Linked DNA regions of Azoarcus olearius. The protein of the gene in region 1 interacts with the protein of each later gene in a pairwise test. Links are inferred from orthologs where the notes say so. Each region holds a gene or a part of one and is shown in the gene's direction. Other genes may lie near its edges.

What was found.
Region 2: the proteins of dnaE (region 1) and dqs_RS17240 interact in binary tests that used the Escherichia coli proteins (3 or more experiments, as listed by UniProt). The link is inferred for Azoarcus olearius from one-to-one orthologs.

Annotation. Positions count from the first base shown.
Region 1 is NZ_CP016210.1:3,605,156-3,613,246, reverse strand. What follows is about bases 1-4,085. They hold dnaE (DNA polymerase III subunit alpha), read left to right. Parts: upstream 1-366; coding sequence 367-3,885; downstream 3,886-4,085. Other genes in these bases: dqs_RS16490 (SMP-30/gluconolactonase/LRE family protein), read left to right, coding at 3,993-4,085; dqs_RS16500 (quinone oxidoreductase family protein), read left to right, coding at 1-307. In the rest of the region: more of dqs_RS16490, read left to right, coding at 4,086-4,853; dqs_RS16485 (LTA synthase family protein), read left to right, coding at 4,877-6,934; dqs_RS16480 (acylphosphatase), read right to left, coding at 6,944-7,240; dqs_RS16475 (SulP family inorganic anion transporter), read right to left, coding at 7,233-8,091. UniProt on the Escherichia coli protein: DNA polymerase III is a complex, multichain enzyme responsible for most of the replicative synthesis in bacteria. This DNA polymerase also exhibits 3' to 5' exonuclease activity. The alpha chain is the DNA polymerase catalytic subunit.
Region 2 is NZ_CP016210.1:3,774,926-3,783,855, reverse strand. The notes cover bases 231-3,028. They hold dqs_RS17240 (pyridoxal phosphate-dependent aminotransferase), read left to right. Parts: upstream 231-949; coding sequence 950-2,107; downstream 2,108-3,028. Other genes in these bases: dqs_RS17230 (two-component system sensor histidine kinase NtrB), read left to right, coding at 2,492-3,028; dqs_RS17235 (PP0621 family protein), read left to right, coding at 2,248-2,490; mtnA (S-methyl-5-thioribose-1-phosphate isomerase), read right to left, coding at 231-800. Outside these bases: more of mtnA, read right to left, coding at 1-230; more of dqs_RS17230, read left to right, coding at 3,029-4,045; dqs_RS17225 (sigma-54-dependent transcriptional regulator), read left to right, coding at 4,042-5,418; dqs_RS21305 (prepilin-type N-terminal cleavage/methylation domain-containing protein), read left to right, coding at 5,619-5,801; dqs_RS20855 (hypothetical protein), read left to right, coding at 5,819-6,181; dqs_RS17215 (ABC transporter permease), read left to right, coding at 6,185-6,988; dqs_RS17210 (tetratricopeptide repeat protein), read left to right, coding at 6,998-7,825; dqs_RS17205 (ABC transporter ATP-binding protein), read left to right, coding at 7,827-8,729; dqs_RS17200 (O-linked N-acetylglucosamine transferase family protein), read left to right, coding at 8,831-8,930. UniProt on the Escherichia coli protein: Shows aminotransferase activity with methionine and histidine as substrates, and to a lesser extent also with phenylalanine.

The DNA of each region.
Region 1 (8,091 bases):
CTCGCTGTCCTGCCTGCGACCGCTCGGCATGATGGTGCTGTTCGGCGCCTCGTCCGGCCCGGTGCCGCCGTTCGACTGCGGCGTGCTCGCCAAGATGGGCTCGCTGTTCCTGACCCGGCCGTCGCTCTTCACCTACGCGGCCAAACGCGCCGACCTGCTGGCGATGGCGGACGAGTTGTTCGAGGCGATCATCAGCGGCAAGGTGAAGATCGAGATCAACCAGCGTTACGCGCTCAAGGACGCCGCACAGGCGCACCGCGACCTGGAAGCGCGCCGGACCACCGGCTCCACCGTTCTGCTGCCCTGATCGCCGTGCCGGGCAGTCGTCCGCGCCGGGCGGGCGGCTGCCTCGGGTAAAATCCTCGGATGAACGCCGCACATCCTGCTCCTCACGAGCCCCGCTTCATCCATCTCCGCCTGCACACCGAATACTCGATCACCGACGGTATCGTCCAGATCGATCAGGCGATCGCGCAGGCTGCCGCCGACGGCATGCCGGCGCTGGGCATTTCCGACCTTGCCAACCTCTTCGGCATGGTCAAGTTCTACAAGGGCGCGCGCGGCAAGGGCGTCAAGCCCATCATTGGCGTCGACGCCTGGATCCAGAACGAGGCCGAGCGCGACAAGCCCTATCGTGTGCTGCTGATCTGCAAGAGCCGCAAGGGCTACGGCCAGCTGTGCGAACTGCTGACCCAGGCCTATCTCGAGAACAAGTACCGCGGCCGCGCCGAGATGCGCCGCGAATGGTTCGAGAACGGCGCTGCCGACGAATTGCTGTGCCTGTCCGGTGCCTTCTTCGGTGACGTCGGCCAGGCCATCGTCAACGGCAACATCGACCTCGCAGAACGGCTGGCCGCCGACTGGTCGCGGCTGTTTCCCGGCGCCTTCTACATCGAGATCCAGCGCGCCGGCCATCCCGGCACCGAGACCTACATCCGCCACGCGCTGCAGATCGCCAACAAGCTCGATCTGCCCGTGGTGGCCACCCATCCGGTGCAGTTCCTGACACCGGACGACTTCCAGGCCCACGAGGCGCGTGTCTGCATCGCCCAAGGCTATGTACTGGCCGACAAACGCCGCCCGCGCGACTTCACCGAGCAGCAATACCTCAAGAGCCAGGACGAGATGTGCGCGCTGTTCGCCGACATCCCGGATGCGCTGGAAAACGCGGTCGAGATCGCCAAGCGCTGCTCGGTGACCGTGCAACTCGGCAAGAACTTCCTGCCGCTGTTCCCCACGCCCGACGGCATGACGCTGGACGACTTCCTGGTCCAGGAGGCGAAGAAGGGGCTGGAGGAGCGTCTGGTCCAGCTCTATCCGCATCCGGAAGAGCGCGAAAAGCAGCGCCCGCGCTACGAGGAGCGGCTCAAGTTCGAGACCGACACCATCATCCAGATGGGCTTCCCCGGCTACTTCCTGATCGTGGCCGACTTCATCCAGTGGGGGAAGAACAACGGCGTGCCGGTCGGCCCTGGCCGCGGTTCCGGCGCCGGCTCGCTGGTGGCCTATTCGCTGAAGATCACCGACCTCGATCCGCTGGAGTACGCGCTGCTGTTCGAGCGCTTCCTCAACCCGGAGCGGGTGTCGATGCCCGACTTCGACATCGACTTCTGCCAGGACAACCGCTACCGCGTCATCGAATACGTGCGCGAGCGCTACGGCAAGGACGCGGTGAGCCAGATCGCCACCTTCGGCACGCTGGCCTCCAAGGCGGTGGTGCGTGACGTGGGCCGCGTGCTCGACATGCCTTACGGCCTGTGCGACCGCCTCTCCAAGCTGGTCCCGATCGAAGGCGCCAAGCCGGTGTCGCTGGCGCGCGCCTACGAGATGGAGCCGCAGATCGGGGAGATGATGAAGGACGGCAACGACGGCGAGGCGGTGCAGACCCTGTGGGATCTGGCCCAGCCGCTCGAAGGCCTGACCCGCGGTGTCGGCATGCACGCCGGCGGCGTGCTGATCGCGCCGGGCAAGCTCACCGACTTCTGCCCGCTCTACATCGCCGACGGCGACGACGCCACGCCGGTGTCGCAGTTCGACAAGGACGACGTCGAAGCGGTCGGCCTGGTGAAGTTCGACTTCCTCGGCCTGCGCAACCTGACGATTATCGAACTCGCGCTCGACTACGTGGAGCGCCTGACCGGTGAGCGCGTCGACCTGATGAGCCTGGGCTTCCAGGACCCCGCCGCCTACCAGATCCTGAAGGACGCCAACACCACGGCGATCTTCCAGGTGGAATCGGACGGGATGAAGAAGCTCTTGAAGAAGCTCGCACCCGACCGGTTCGAAGACATCATCGCGGTGCTCGCGCTCTACCGCCCCGGCCCGCTCGGTTCCGGGATGGTGGACGACTTCATCCTGCGCAAGAAGGGCCAGCAGGAGATCGACTACTTCCACCCCGACCTCAAAGCCTGCCTGGAGCCGACCTACGGCGTCATCGTGTACCAGGAACAGGTGATGCAGATCAGCCAGATCATCGGCGGCTACACCCTGGGCGGCGCCGACATGCTGCGCCGGGCGATGGGCAAGAAGAAGCCGGAGGAGATGGCCAAGCACCGCGCCACCATCGCCGACGGCGCCAAGCAGAAGGGCTATGACCCGGCGCTGGCGGAGCAACTGTTCGACCTGATGACCAAGTTCGCGGAGTACGGCTTCAACAAGTCGCACACCGCCGCCTACGCGGTCGTCACCTACCACACCGCCTGGCTGAAGGCCCACCACTGTGCGGCTTTCATGGCGGCGACGATGTCGTCCGACCTGGACAACACCGACACCGTCAAGATCTTCTTCGAGGACACCCTCGCCAACAAGATCGCCATCCTGCCGCCGGATGTGAACGAATCCGACTACCGCTTCGTGCCGGTGGACCGCAAGACCATCCGCTACGGCCTGGGCGCGGTGAAGGGCGTCGGCGAGCCGGCGGTGCGCGCGATCATCGCGGCGCGCGCGAGCGGCGGCGCGGTCAAGCCCTACCGCGATCTGTTCGACTTCTGCGAGCGCGTGGATCGCCGCCTGGTGAACCGGCGCGTGGTCGAGGCGCTGATCCGCGCCGGCGCCATGGATACCCTCGAAGGTCACCGCGGGCGCGATCGTGCCCAGGTGCTCGCCACCGTGCCGCTTGCGATGGAGGCGGCGGAGCAAGCTGCGGCCAACGCCCTGCAGGGCGGCCTGTTCGATCTGGTGCCGGAGGCCGCGGGCGCGGCACTCGAATTTGCCGACGTGCGGCCCTGGACCGAGCGCGAGCGGCTCAAGGAAGAAAAGACCGCGATCGGCTTCTTCCTGTCCGGCCACCCGTTCAACGCCTTCAAGCCCGAGGTGCGGCGTTTCGTGCGGCGCACGCTGGCCCAGCTCGAACCCTCGCGCGACCTCGTGATGATGGCCGGCGTGGTGATGGAGGCGCGGGTCAAGATGGGCAACCGCGGCAAGATGATGTTCGTGCAGATCGACGACGGCACCACGCCGCGCGAAGTGGCGGTGTATTCCGAGGTGCTCGACGCCAACCGCGGCAAGATCGTGACCGACGAGGTGCTGGTGGTCGAAGGCAAGGTCAGCCGCGACGACTTCGCCGGCGAGAACGGCCTGCGCATCATCGCCGACCGCCTGATGACGCTGGGCGAGGCGCGCAGCCGTTTCGCCCGCAGCCTCACCTTGCGCGTGAACGGCGAAGCGAAGAACGCCCCGGCCGCGGCCGACCGCTTGCAGGCGCTGCTGGCGCCCTTCCGCGAGGACGGCGGCGGCTGCCCGGTGCGGGTGTGCTACGGCAACGGCGTGGCCGAGGGCGAACTGCCGCTCGGCGAGCGCTGGCGCGTGCGCCTGGAAGAGGCGCTGCTCGATGGTCTGCGCGGCTGGCTGCCGGCCAACGCGGTCGAGGTGCAGTACCCGAACTGAGCGGGTGATCGGCCCGGTTCCACGAATTTTTCACAATCCCTGCGGCAAAGTCCGCCGTCTCGCAGGCAGCCGCGTCGCGGCTGCGTCAAGCAGGAGACGCAAGACAGATGGCGGGGATTTCGCGACGCAAGGCGGGCACACATCGCCGGCGGGTGCTGGCGGCCGTACTGGTGGCCGCAGCGGGCTTCGGTTTTCTTGGCTGGCAGCACTTCTGGCCGGTGGCGGCGGCGGCCGAATGGCAATACCGGGTGCTTGCCGATGATCTGCCGGTCGTCAGCGCATTGGCCGCCGATGGGCAGGGCGGCCTCTACGCCAGCCTGGAACTCAAGAACGGCGAAGGACGCATCGTGCAGATCGCCGCCGACGGCGGCCGGCGCACGGTGAAGGGCGGCTTCTCCAAGCTCGACGGCATGGTCCGTTACCGCGGCGGCATTGCGTACAGCCAGGAAGAAGACCACACCCCGGTGCGCTGGTGGCATGGCGATCGCGACGACGTTCTGTTCGACGGACGCGACGTCGAGGAACTCGCGACCGACGGCCATTACCTGTACGCAATCGAAGACCGACCGCAGGATGCCCGCCTGCTGCGCTATGACCCCGACAGCGGTGAAGTAACGACCCTTCGCGATGGGCTGGAGGTGGCCGAGGGCGTTGCGGTGTGCCCGGACGGACGGCTCTTCTATCTCGAGAAGAAGAAGGGCTGGGTCAAGCGCCTGCAGCCGGACGGCCACGACACCACCGTGGCTGAAGGATTGAACGCCCCCGGTTTCCTGATGTGCGACGGCGCCGGGCTGTGGGTCTCGGAAGACGCGACCCATCGCGCCCGGCTGCTGCTGCTCGACGACAGCGGCCGCGTGCAGGTGGTGCTCAGCCATCTGCGGTCCGCCCAAACCGTGCTGCCCGTCGGCCCCGGCCGCTATGTGCTGGCCGAGCAGGGCCGCAACCGCGTGCTCGAAATCACCCGCTGAGCCTCTTCTCTGGAATCGTCCTGATGACTGAACTCGCAGCGCCGGCCCGCCCGGTGCCGGCCACCGTCTCCGCGCCGGTGCGCGCCCACCTGATGTTCACCGCTGCGGCGGGCGGCGCCTTGCTGCTGATGTACAGCCTGCTGCGGCTCGCGCTGTTCGGCTACAACCACGCGCAGATCGGCGCCACGCCGGCGGCGGTCTTCGTGGAAGCCTTCATCACCGGCGTGCGCTTCGACCTGCGGCTGGTCGTCTATCTCTGCGTCCCGCTGCTGCTCGCGCTAGCGAGTCCGCGGGCGCTCGCTGCGCGACGAGCGATGTGCGTGTGGCTGAGCGTGATGGCGAGCGTGACGTTGTTTCTCGGGCTGATCGAACTCGATTTCTACCGTGAATTCCATCAGCGTCTGAACAGCCTGGTCTTCCAGTACGTTCAGGAAGACGCCAGGACCGTCATGAGCATGCTGTGGTACGGCTTTCCGGTGCTGCGCTATCTGCTCGCGTGGGCGCTCGGCAGTGTCGCGATGGGCGCGCTGTTCTTCGCGCTCGAACGGCGCACCCGTGCCGCGCCGGAAGCCGTCGCACTGCCACCCCCGGCAAAGGTGCGCTGGCTCGCGCTGCTGCTGTGCGTGCCGCTGGCGGTGCTTGCCGCGCGCGGCACGCTGAGGCACGGCCCGCCGATGCGCTGGGGCGATGCCTACACCACCGATTCGATGTTCGCCAACCAGCTCGGCCTCAACGGCAGCCTGACCCTCCTTGCCGCCGCGAAGGCACGCTATCTGGAGTCCGGCGACAAGATCTGGAAGGCGACGCTGCCGGAGGAAGAGGCGACCCGCGTGGTGCGCGATATGCTGCTGACCCCGGCCGACCATCTGGTCGACGCGGACACCGCCGCGCTGCGCCGCGATTTCACGCCGCCGCCGGCGCAGACGCTGCCGGTGCGCAACGTGGTGGTGATCCTGCTCGAGAGCTTCGCCGGCCATTACGTCGGCGCGCTCGGCAATCGCGACGGGATCACGCCCAACTTCGACCGGCTGGCGCAGGAAGGGCTGTTGTTCACGCGCTTCTTCTCCAATGGCACCCACACCCATCAGGGCATGTTTGCCACGATGGCCTGCTTCCCCAACCTGCCGGGGTTTGAGTACCTGATGCAGATGCCGGAGGGCGGCCACCGCTTTTCCGGCCTGCCGCAGTTGCTGAGCGCGCGCGAGTATGAGGACGTCTACGTCTATAACGGCGACTTCACCTGGGACAACCAGTCCGGCTTTTTCAGCAACCAGGGAATGACGCGCTTCATCGGCCGCGCCGACTTCCGCAACCCGGCGTTCTCGGACCCGACCTGGGGCGTCTCGGACCAAGACATGTTCGCGCGCGGCGCAGAGGAGCTGGCCAAGGGGTTTGACGGCAAACCCTTCTACGCGCTGCTGCAATCGCTCTCCAACCACACCCCGTACGCACTGCCCGACGTACTGCCGGTGGAGCGCGTGACCGGCCATGGTTCGCTGGACGAACACCTGACCGCGATGCGCTATTCGGACTGGGCGCTGGGGCAGTTCTTCGAGCAGGCGCGCAAGTCGCCGTACTTCAAGGACACGCTGTTCGTCGTCGTCGGCGACCATGGCTTCGGCGCCGAGGAGCAACTGACCGAGATGGACCTGCACCGCTTCAACGTGCCGCTGCTGATGATCGCGCCGGGCATCCAGCAAGCCTTCGGCGCCCGTCGCGATACCGTCGGCACCCAGATCGATGTCGTGCCGACGATCATGGGACGGCTCGGCGGCGCGGTGCGCCACCAGTGCTGGGGCCGTGATCTGCTCGACCTGCCGGCCGGCGATGCGGGGCGGGGGGTGATCAAGCCTTCGGGCAGCGACCAGACCGTCGCGATCGTCGAGGGCAGCCGGATCCTGGTGCAACCCAAGGACATGGATGCGCGCCTGTACGCGTATCAGCTGGGCGCCGAGCCGCGCAGCGAACGCATTCACGACGCTGCGGCCGAAGCCGCGCTCGGCCGGCGTCTTCAGGCCTTCCTGCAGGTGGCCACGCGCAGCCTGCTGGACAACACCGCCGGCGTCGAACCCGCGCGCTGAGCGCGACGCTCAGCAGGTCGGCAGGCAGTCGAAGCCGGCGCCGTCGGTCGGCGCTGCGTCGCCGACCTCGATCGCGCTGACGGAGGCGGCCGGCGGGCCCACGTGCGCCCAGGCGATGAAGCGCTCCACCGTATCCGCGGGGCCGCACACCAGCGCTTCGACGCTGCCGTCGTGCCGGTTGCGCACCCAGCCGGACAGGCCCAGGCGCTGCGCCTCGCGCTGGGCGCTTGCGCGGTAGCTGACGCCCTGCACGCGGCCGCGGATACGCAGCAGGCGTGCTGCCAGCGTGGAGTCCGGATCAGGCATAGGACACCTCCGTTTGCTTGCCGCTGAGCCACTGCGCCCGCAGCAGGGCGTCGGTGATGTTGGCGGCGAGGTTCTCGCGCCCCACGCGCTCGCCGAAGCCGGAGCGCATCAACAGCGATTCGGGTTGCGCATTGAGCCCGCACAGGATCAGGTGCGCGCCGCGCTTTTGCAGATTGCGGTGCAGCGTCTGCAGGATGTCGAGCCCGGTGGTGTCGATGTTGATGACCTTGGCGAGATCGAGGATGACGACGTCCGGATGGCCGTCCTGCATCAGCAGCAAATTCTCCAGCTTGTTGGCGGCACCGAAGAACAGGCTGCCGAACATGCTGTAGGCGAGGATGCGCGGCGTTCCGTCCGCCCGCGCCAGCGCGGCCACGCCGTAGTGGTCCTCGAGCGCAATGCGCTCCACGCGGGTCAGGTCCGACATCCGGTAGATGAAGAACAGACTCGCCAGCACCATGCCGAGTTCGACCGCCAGCGTCAGGTCGAAGACCACGGTGACGACGAAGGTGCCGAGCAGGATGGTGCGGTACTGCAGCGAGTAGCGGCCGAGTTCGGCCGGCGCGAAGGCATGCCATTCGCCCATGTTCACCGCGACCACCACCACGATGGCCGACAGCGTGGCGAGCGGAATGGCGCTCGCCAGCGGCGCCAGCGCCAGCACCACGGCCAGCAGTACCAGCGCGTGGATCATTCCCGCCACCGGGGTGCGGCCGCCGGTGCGGATGTTGGTGGCGGTGCGCGCGATCGCACCCGTGGCCGCGAAGCCGCCGACCAGCGGCGCGGCGACGTTGGCGAGGCCCTGCGCCATCAGCTCCTGGTTGGGGTCGTGGCGGTCGTCGATCTGGCTG
Region 2 (8,930 bases), 170 kb from region 1 along the record:
GGCACGCCCGCTTCGCGCGCGGCGAGCGCCTTCAGGTAGGTGCCGACCTTGTTCGCCGTGTCGCCATTGGCGGCGATGCGGTCTGCGCCGGTGATGACCAGGTCGATTTCGCCGCGTGCCAGCAGCAGGCCGGCGGCGTTGTCGGCGATCAACCGGTGCGGCACCCCCGCTTCACGCAGTTCCCACGCCGTCAGCAGCCCTTGGTTGCGGGGCCGGGTCTCGCTGACGGTGACCTCGACCGCCAGCCCGGCAAGATGCGCCGCATACACCGGCGCCAGCGCCGTTCCGGCCCCCATGGTCGCCAGCCAGCCGGCGTTGCAGTGGGTCATCACCCGCACCCGTCCGCGTACCGCGGCGATGGCTTGCAGCAGCGGCAGACCGTGGGCGCCGATCGCAGCGCAGCAGCGCACGTCGTCAGCGCAGATCGCGGCCGCCTCGTCCCACGCGGCGGCGCGGCGCGCGCCGGGTGTCAGCGGGCGCAAGGCCGCGGCCATGCGCGCCAGCGCCCAGTGCAGGTTGACCGCGGTGGGGCGGGTGGCGGCGAGGGTGGCGAGGGCGTATTCGAGCGCGTCGTCGCCCGGGTCCGCCGTCAGCGCGAGTGCCACGCCGTAGGCGGCCGTGCCCCCGATCAGCGGTGCGCCGCGCACCCACATGGCGCGGATCGCTTCCGCCGCTTCGTCCAGCGTGCGCAGGCGGCGCTGCTCGCTACGCCAGGGCAGGCGTGTCTGGTCCAGCACCAGAACGCTATCGCCGTCGCGGCACAGGGTGGGGATGGGCTGGGTGAAGCGGAAGGGTGTCATCGCGGGGCGGTGGCCGGAGGCGGTTGGGGGAGCCGTCGAATGTGCCAGCGCGCGGCAGGGGCCGCAAGCGCGACAGGGCGCCCGCGGGCATGACGGGCGATCGCTACGGGTGCGAGAATGCGGCCCTTGTCCGCCGCCGCGAGGCCGCCATGCCGCACTTTCCCGCTCCGGTCGTTTCCCGCCTGCCGCAGGTGGGCACCACGATCTTCACCGTGATGTCGCGCCTCGCGCAGGAGTGTGGCGCGATCAACCTGTCGCAGGGCTTCCCCGACTTCAATGCCGACGACGCGCTGTTCGAGCGCGTGGCGCACTGGATGCGCAGCGGGCACAACCAGTACGCGCCGATGGCTGGCGTGCCCGCACTGCGCGAGGCGGTGGCGGGCAAGGTGGCGGCGCTGTACGGCACCGCGTACGACGTCGAACACGAGGTAACGATTACCGCCGGCGCCACCCAGGCGCTGTTCACCGCGGTGGCGGCCTTGGTGCATCCGGGCGACGAGGTGATCGTGTTCGAGCCGGTGTACGACTCCTATGGCCCCGCGATCGAGCTGGCCGGGGGGCGCGTGGTGCGCATGCAGTTGGCGGCGCCGGATTACCGACCCGACTGGGCGGCGGTGGCCGCGGCAATCACCCCGCGTACCCGCATGATCATGATCAACTCGCCGCACAACCCCACCGCCACGGTGTGGACCGCGGCGGACTACGACCGCCTCGCGGCGCTGCTGCGCGATACCGGCATCATCGTGGTGTCGGACGAGGTGTATGAACACATCGTGTTCGACGGCCTGCAGCACCGCAGCTGCGCCGCCCATCCGGAACTCGCCGCGCGCAGCATCGTGGTGTCCAGCTTCGGCAAGACCTACCACATCACCGGCTGGAAGGTGGGCTATGTGGTTGCGCCGCGCGAGTTGATGGCGGAGTTCCGCAAGGTGCACCAGTTCAACGTGTTCACGGTGAATACGCCGGTGCAGTACGCGCTGGCCGACTACATGGCGGAGGCCTCGCGCCATCTCGGCCTGGCGGCCTTCTACCAGGCCAAGCGCAACCTGTTCCGCGACGCGCTCGCCGGCTCCCGCTTCGAGCTGCTGGCGTCGCGCGGCACCTATTTCCAGCTGGCGCGCTACAGCGCCATTTCCGACGAGGGCGATGTCGCGTTCTGCAACCGGCTCACGCGGCAAGTGGGGGTCGCCGCGATTCCGGTTTCGGCCTTCTTTGCCGACGGCCGCGACGAGCGCGTGATCCGCTTCTGCTTTGCCAAGAACGACACCACGCTGAACGCTGCCTGCGAGCGTCTGCGGGCCCTGTAAACGCCCGCTGGAAGCGGTGCAGGACAGCAGGCGGATGGGCAGTGGCGCCGGGCGTGCGTGATAAACTGCCGCGGTTTTCCGGTTCGCAATTTTCCGCTTCCTTCCGGCCCCTTCCGTTCCCCTTCGAAGCCCGACTCCGCGTGCGCTACCTGATCCTCTTCCTGCTGATCCTGTTTGCCATCTGGTGGATCCGCCGTGCTGCCGGCGGCGGCGCGCGGGCGCCGCGCAAGGGGCCGCAGGATGACTCCGCCCGGCAGGGCGAACAGATGATCGAATGCGCCCACTGCGGGGTGCACGTGCCGGAGCGCGAAGGCGTGCGCGACGGCGGGCGTTTCTACTGCGGCGAGGCGCATCGCCGCCTGGGGCCGGCCCGGGGGCGCTGAGGTGGTGGGCAGCCTGTCCGCCGACGTCGATCCGTCGCGCCGCCTGTCGCTGCGCTATTTCAATCTCTTCCGGCTCATCGTCGGCGGCCTCTTCGTCGTCGCCGGCCGCGAGATCGACCTCGGTTCCTATCACCAGTTCGTCTATAACGCGGCGTCCTTCGCCTATCTGGGCGCGGTGTTGGCGCTCGGCTTTCCCGACATGCAGCGCCGCTTCGGCATCGACCGCGTCATCCTGGTGCAGGTGGTGGTCGATGTCTGCCTGCTGACGGCCATCATGTGGGCCAGCGGCGGCTACCGCAGCGGCATGCCGGTGCTGATGATGGTGATCCTTGCCGGCGCGGGGCTGGTGGCCGAGGGTCGCACCGTGCTGTTCTTCGCCGCGCTCACCACGGTGCTGGTGCTGGGCGAGAACGTCTGGCGCTATCTCAAGGGCGCGCAGCCGGCGGATTTCTTCCAGGTGGGCATGGCCTGCCTCGGCTTTTTCGGCATCGCCATCGTCGCCCGGCTGCTGGCGCTGCGCGCCAAGGCCAATGCGTCGCTGGCCGCCGAGCGCGGCCAGGCGCTGGCGCGTCAGCAGGCTCTGAACGAACGCATCATCCGCGACATGCAGGACGGCGTGATCGTCATCGGCACCGATGGCCGCGCGCGCCAGGCCAACCCGCGCGCCTGCGCGCTGCTCGGCCTGCAGTCGGTGGAGGGCCTCAACCTGGCCGACGTGGATCCCGCGTTTTGCGAGCTCTTCTCGTGCGGCGCAGTGGATAGCCGCCTGCTCCGTCTCGGCCCCGCCGGGCGGCTGCTGCGCTGTCGCACCGTGTGCGGCGAGCCGGGCAGCGCCGCCGCCGACGCCACCGTGATCTACCTGACGGACTTCGAAGAGGTGCAGCGCCAGATGCAGCAGGTGAAGCTGGCCGCGCTGGGCCGGCTCACCGCCAGCATGGCGCACGAAATCCGCAATCCGCTGTCGGCGGTGACCCAGGCCGCGGAACTGCTGACCGAGGAAAAACGCACCGACATGCAGCTGCGGCTGGCGCGCATCATCAACGACAACGCCCGCCGCATCGAACGCATGATCCGCGACGTGCTGGCGCTGGGGCGGCGCGAGCAGGCCGAGCCGGAGCCGCTGGAACTGGCCGGCTACGTCGCCGAACTGATCGAGGCGCTGGCGCTGCGCAGCGCGGACGAGCGCGCCGTGTTCGCGCAGGACATCCCGCCCGGCCTCACGCTCGCGATCGACCGGGCCCACCTGCACCAGATCCTCGACAACCTGCTCACCAATGCCCGCCGCTACTGCAGCGGACAGCCCGGTTCGGTCCGCATCCGCGCCAGCGCGCTGCCGGGCGGCCGGGTCGCACTGCATGTGCGCGACGACGGCCCCGGCATCGACGAGAGCACCCGTGCCAATCTCTTCGAGCCCTTCTTCACCACGCACCCGAAAGGCACCGGGCTGGGCCTGTATATCGCGCGCGAACTTGCCGAGGCCAACGATGCCACACTCGAACTCGGGCCGGAGCGTCCGGGCGCCCACTTCGTGCTGACCGGAGACAGCCGCGCATGAGCCACACCGAACGCCGCACGCGCCCCGCCACCAGCGAGGTGTTGGTCGTCGATGACGAGGAAGACATCCGCGAGCTGATCGCGCTGTCGCTGCTGCGGCTGGGGCTGGCCTGCGATACCGCCGGCACCGTGGCCGAAGCGCGGCAACTGCTCGATACCCGCCGCTATCGCCTGTGCCTTACCGACATGCGCCTGCCGGACGGCGACGGGCTGGAGATCGTGGAGACCATACAGGCGCGCTGCCCCGGGCTGCCGGTTGCCGTCATCACCGCGTTCGGCAGTATCGACACCGCCATCCGCGCGCTCAAGCTCGGCGCCTTCGACTTCGTCACCAAGCCGGTGGAGCTGAAGGTGCTGCGCGAACTGGTCACCCACGCGCTCAACCTCGATGCCCCCGCCGCGCCCACGGAAGAAACCGGCGGACGCCGCCTGATCGGCAACTCGGCCCCGATGGCCCATCTGCGCGCGCAGATCGCCAAGCTCGCGCGCAATCAGGCGCCGGTGTTCATCCACGGCGAATCGGGCACCGGCAAGGAAGTCATCGCCAACCTGATACACGCCCAGGGCGGCCGCGCCGCCGCGCCCTTCGTGCCGGTCAACTGCGGCGCGATTTCGCCCGAGCTGATGGAGAGCGAGTTCTTCGGCCACCGCAAGGGCAGCTTCACCGGCGCCAGTGCGGACAAGGAGGGCCTGTTCCAGGCGGCCAGCGGCGGCACGCTGTTTCTGGACGAAGTGGGCGAGTTGCCGCTCGCAATGCAGGTGAAGCTGCTGCGCGCCATCCAGGAGCGCGCCGTGCGCCCGGTCGGCGGCCATACCGAGGTGCCGGTGGATGTGCGCATCCTCTCCGCCTCCCACCGCGACCTCGCCCAACTCGTCGCCGAAGGCAAGTTCCGCCAGGACCTGTTCTTCCGCATCAACGTCATCACCTTGCGGGTGCCGCCGCTGCGCGAACGCCCGGAGGACGTCCCGGACCTCGCCGCCCACATCCTGCAGCGCCTCGCCCAGCGCGAGGCCACCGCCCCGCGCCGACTGTCGCCCGCCGCCCTGGCGCGCCTGCAGCAGTACCCCTTTCCCGGCAATGTGCGCGAGCTGGAAAACCTGCTCGAGCGCGCCTGCGCACTATGCGAAGGCGACGAGATCGGCGCGGAGGACGTGGACCTCTACCCCACCGAGTCGCTGACCCACTCGCAATTCAACTTCGACCCCACCCGCGACGCAGCGCCGGACGATACCGACGACGGCAGCGACGACGAGCGCATCCGCGTGCTGCGCGCGCTCGACGAAACCCGCTGGAACCGCTCCGCCGCCGCCCGCAAGCTGGGGATGACGCTGCGGCAACTGCGCTATCGGCTGCAGAAGTGGGGGATGGAGTAGGGGTGATGTTGACGCCGGGCAATGTCAAAAGTGGACATTGGAGGCGTGACAAATGTCATGGGTTGACCGGCTGAACGGCTCCTTCGTGAACAATTCCCTTGTTTCCACAGAGCATTTCTCGCTGGCACGGCTAATGCTCTATGGGTTGCAAGCGTCGCATCCAAGCAGTGGCGCCGGGTCAATCCAGTCGGAGATTTGAAATGAAGAAACTGCAAAAGGGCTTCACCCTGATCGAGCTGATGATCGTCGTCGCGATCATCGGCATCCTGGCGGCCATCGCCATTCCCCAGTTCAGCGAGTACACCAAGAAGGGCGAGGACAAGGCGGCGCAGTCGGATGGCCGCAACATCCTGACCCAATCGGTTGCCAACTCCAACGAGTAATAGACAAGGGGAAGAAAATGGATAAGCGAATTCTTGCTGCTCTGGCCCTGGTGGCCGTTTCGGGTTCGGCCGCTGCTGCTTCTATCTGCACGGGTGTTGCCGCCAACGGTGCGACGATTGACGGTGCTACGGACGGCAGCGCCTTTGTCCGTGTGACGTTCACTCCGAAATGCTCGGCAAACGTCCAGCTCGACTTCACCCAGACCGCTACTGGCGCTGGCGTGTGTGCCAACTCCAAGAAGGGCAAGAACAACTTCAAGGGCACCACCGCGGGCGGCGGCATCGGCGTGGATACGACCTGCACGCTCGATTCCAACTCGCAGTGCACCGCCGTGAGTGGCACGCTAGACGCGACGACCAACGCGATTACCTGCAGCTGATTGATGCTGCTGCACGCCCTTACCGCGTGGAAATCCGGCCTTCGCGGCCGGAGTTTCCACGCGGTTTTTGTTTTTGCACTGCTGTTGTTGGCGGCAGCATGGCTTGCCGCAGCCTTTTCGGCGCGACAGCCGCAGTCTGTCGCCCTTGACGTCGGTTTGTCCGGCGTCCGCCTGAGTCTCACCTTTCTCGTCCTGGTCTGGGTTCAGGAACTCGTGGGCAAGGAACTCGAACGCCGGACGGTATTTTTCGTGCTGGCCTACCCGATTCCCCGCGCTACCTACCTGCTCGGGCGCTATCTCGGCATCCTGATGCTCGCCGCCGCCGCCACGCTGGTGCTGGGGCTGTCCTTGCTGGCCGTGGTCGGGCTGTCGGCCTGGGGTTACGGCTACCCTCATGAACTGCAATTGGGCTGGCCCTATTGGGCGACCTTGCTCGGCTATCTCGTCGATGTCGCGGTTGTCGCCGCATTCACGCTGGCGGTGGCGTCGGTTGCCACGAGCAGCGTGCTGCCCCTGGCTGTGGGCGCGTGTTTTGCCATTGCCGGCCGCATGCTCGGTCCCGTGCTGGATTACCTCGGCCGCGGTGCAGATGGCGACGTTGAACTGACAAGCAGATTCGGCCCGCTCGTGGGAGCGATCCGCTGGCTTCTTCCTGATCTCGACCGTCTCGACTGGCGTCTGTGGCCCCTGTATGGCGCTGCACCCGCCGACGCCGTGGTATTTCCTGCCGCGTTGATGGCGGTGTGTTATTGCGCTTTGCTCTTGGTGGCGGCCACGCTCGCGTTCAACCGTCGCCAATTCGTCTGAGGCCCCGCTGTGCGTTTCGGGCGGCCGCTTTCGGTACTTGTCCTGCTGGCAGGCCTAGGCTATTGGGCGTCGGTCAGCCTGCTTTCCGAGCAGGTCCGGCGGCGCGGCGCCGACGATCTTGCTGTTTACCTCCCGCCGGTTGCGCAACTGGTGGCTGCAGCCGGCGATCGTTATCTGGCCGCCAATGTGGACGTGTTCCGCACCTTCATGATCGGGCCGGGGCCGTTCTCACCCGAGGTCTACGAGATTCTCGCCCGTTTGCATGCCGATGCAGCACTGCTGAATCCGGGGCATGAAGACAATTACTACGTCGCCGCGGCCATCTTGCCGTGGGCCGGGCGGGTGAGCGAGGCGCAGTACGTGTTACGCAGGGCAATGGCGCTGCGGCCCCGGGATTTTCTGCCTCCCTTTCTGTATGCATTTAATCAGCGGCAGTTCCAGAACGACCCCCTGGGGGCGGTCGATACACTGAGGACGGCGGCGCCGAAACTGCAGGACGAGCAGTCCCGGCTGGCGTTCGAGGTTCTGGCTGCGCGCTGGTACGAGAAGGCAGAGGGCGCAAACGCTGCCGAGGTTTTGAGGATCATGGCGAGCCAGACGCGCAACCCGGCCTTTGCTGCCTATCTGGAGCGTCGGGCGGGCCGGCTGGAAGCGATCTCCAGGCTGGAGGCGGCATTGGCAGAGTGGCGTCGAACGCGCGGGGGAAGCCCGCCGGATCTCGATGCCCTGGTTCGCCATCAATATCTCCCGGAACTGCCGCGCGATCCGTTCGGCGGGAGCTTCCGGCTGTCGCCCGAAGGTAATATCTCGGTCATCGAGCGTAAGCAAGGGGCATGAGTTGAGCGCGGCAATCGAACTGAGCGGCTTGAGCAAGCGCTTCTATCCCGGCTGGCGTCGGCAACCCGTCACCGCGCTTGCCGATGTCAGCCTCACCGTCGAGCAAGGTGAGGCGTTCGGTTTCGTGGGCCAGAACGGCGCGGGCAAGAGCACGACGATCAAGATCCTGACCGGGGCGTTGCGTCACGATGGCGGCGTGGCAAAGCTGTTCGGCGTGGACGTTGCGGACCATCGCAGTCGCATCGGTCTTGGCTACGTGCCCGAGAACCCATGGCTGTACGACTATCTGACTCCGCTTGAGATCGTCCGCATGGGTGTTCTCACCCATGGGCACCGTCAGCGGTCGGAGTTGAATGCCCACTGCATGCGGTGGCTGGAGCGCTTCGGGCTGGCCCAGGTTGCAAACCGTCAAGTCCGCGGATTTTCCAAGGGGATGCTGCAGCGCGTGGCGCTCGCGCATGCGCTTGCTTGCGAACCACGTTTGCTCATTCTCGACGAGCCTTTGTCCGGCCTCGACCCACTGGGGCGCCGCGACGTCGTCGACATCCTGCTCGATTACCGCATGAAGGGCGGGACGGTATTCTTCTCGTCCCACGTGCTCCACGACGTGGAACGTCTGGCCGACCGGTTCGGGCTCATCCACCAGGGCGTACTGCAAAGCGTTCAGCATCCGGCCGACGTTTTCGCGCGCTCGAGCGCCGTGTTGGTACGTTCGCTGGGTGCGGCGCCGGTGGAAGGCATGGTTGCGGACGTTGGCGAGCGGTGGTGGGCGGAAGTGAAGCCCGCCGAGTTGTGGGCGCTGCTCGACGCGCTTAGGTCGGCCGGGCACAGCCTGATCGAGGTGAAGCCGGCCATGTCCCTGGAGCGCCTCTTCCTGGACGTCGTGAAGCAGTATTCGAACTGATCGTCTCGCCCCGCCCGGATGCTACCGTCTCCGGGCGATTCAAATTCGCAAGGATCTACATGGTTGCAAGCAGGGGACGGCGCGGCGCATCGGCCAGCGCGTTGGAGCGCGACTTTGCGCAAATTGTCCGGTTGTTCGAGACGGGCCGGTTCGTCGATGCTGAAACTGCAGCACGGGAGTTTCTGCGTCGTAATCCGGGCA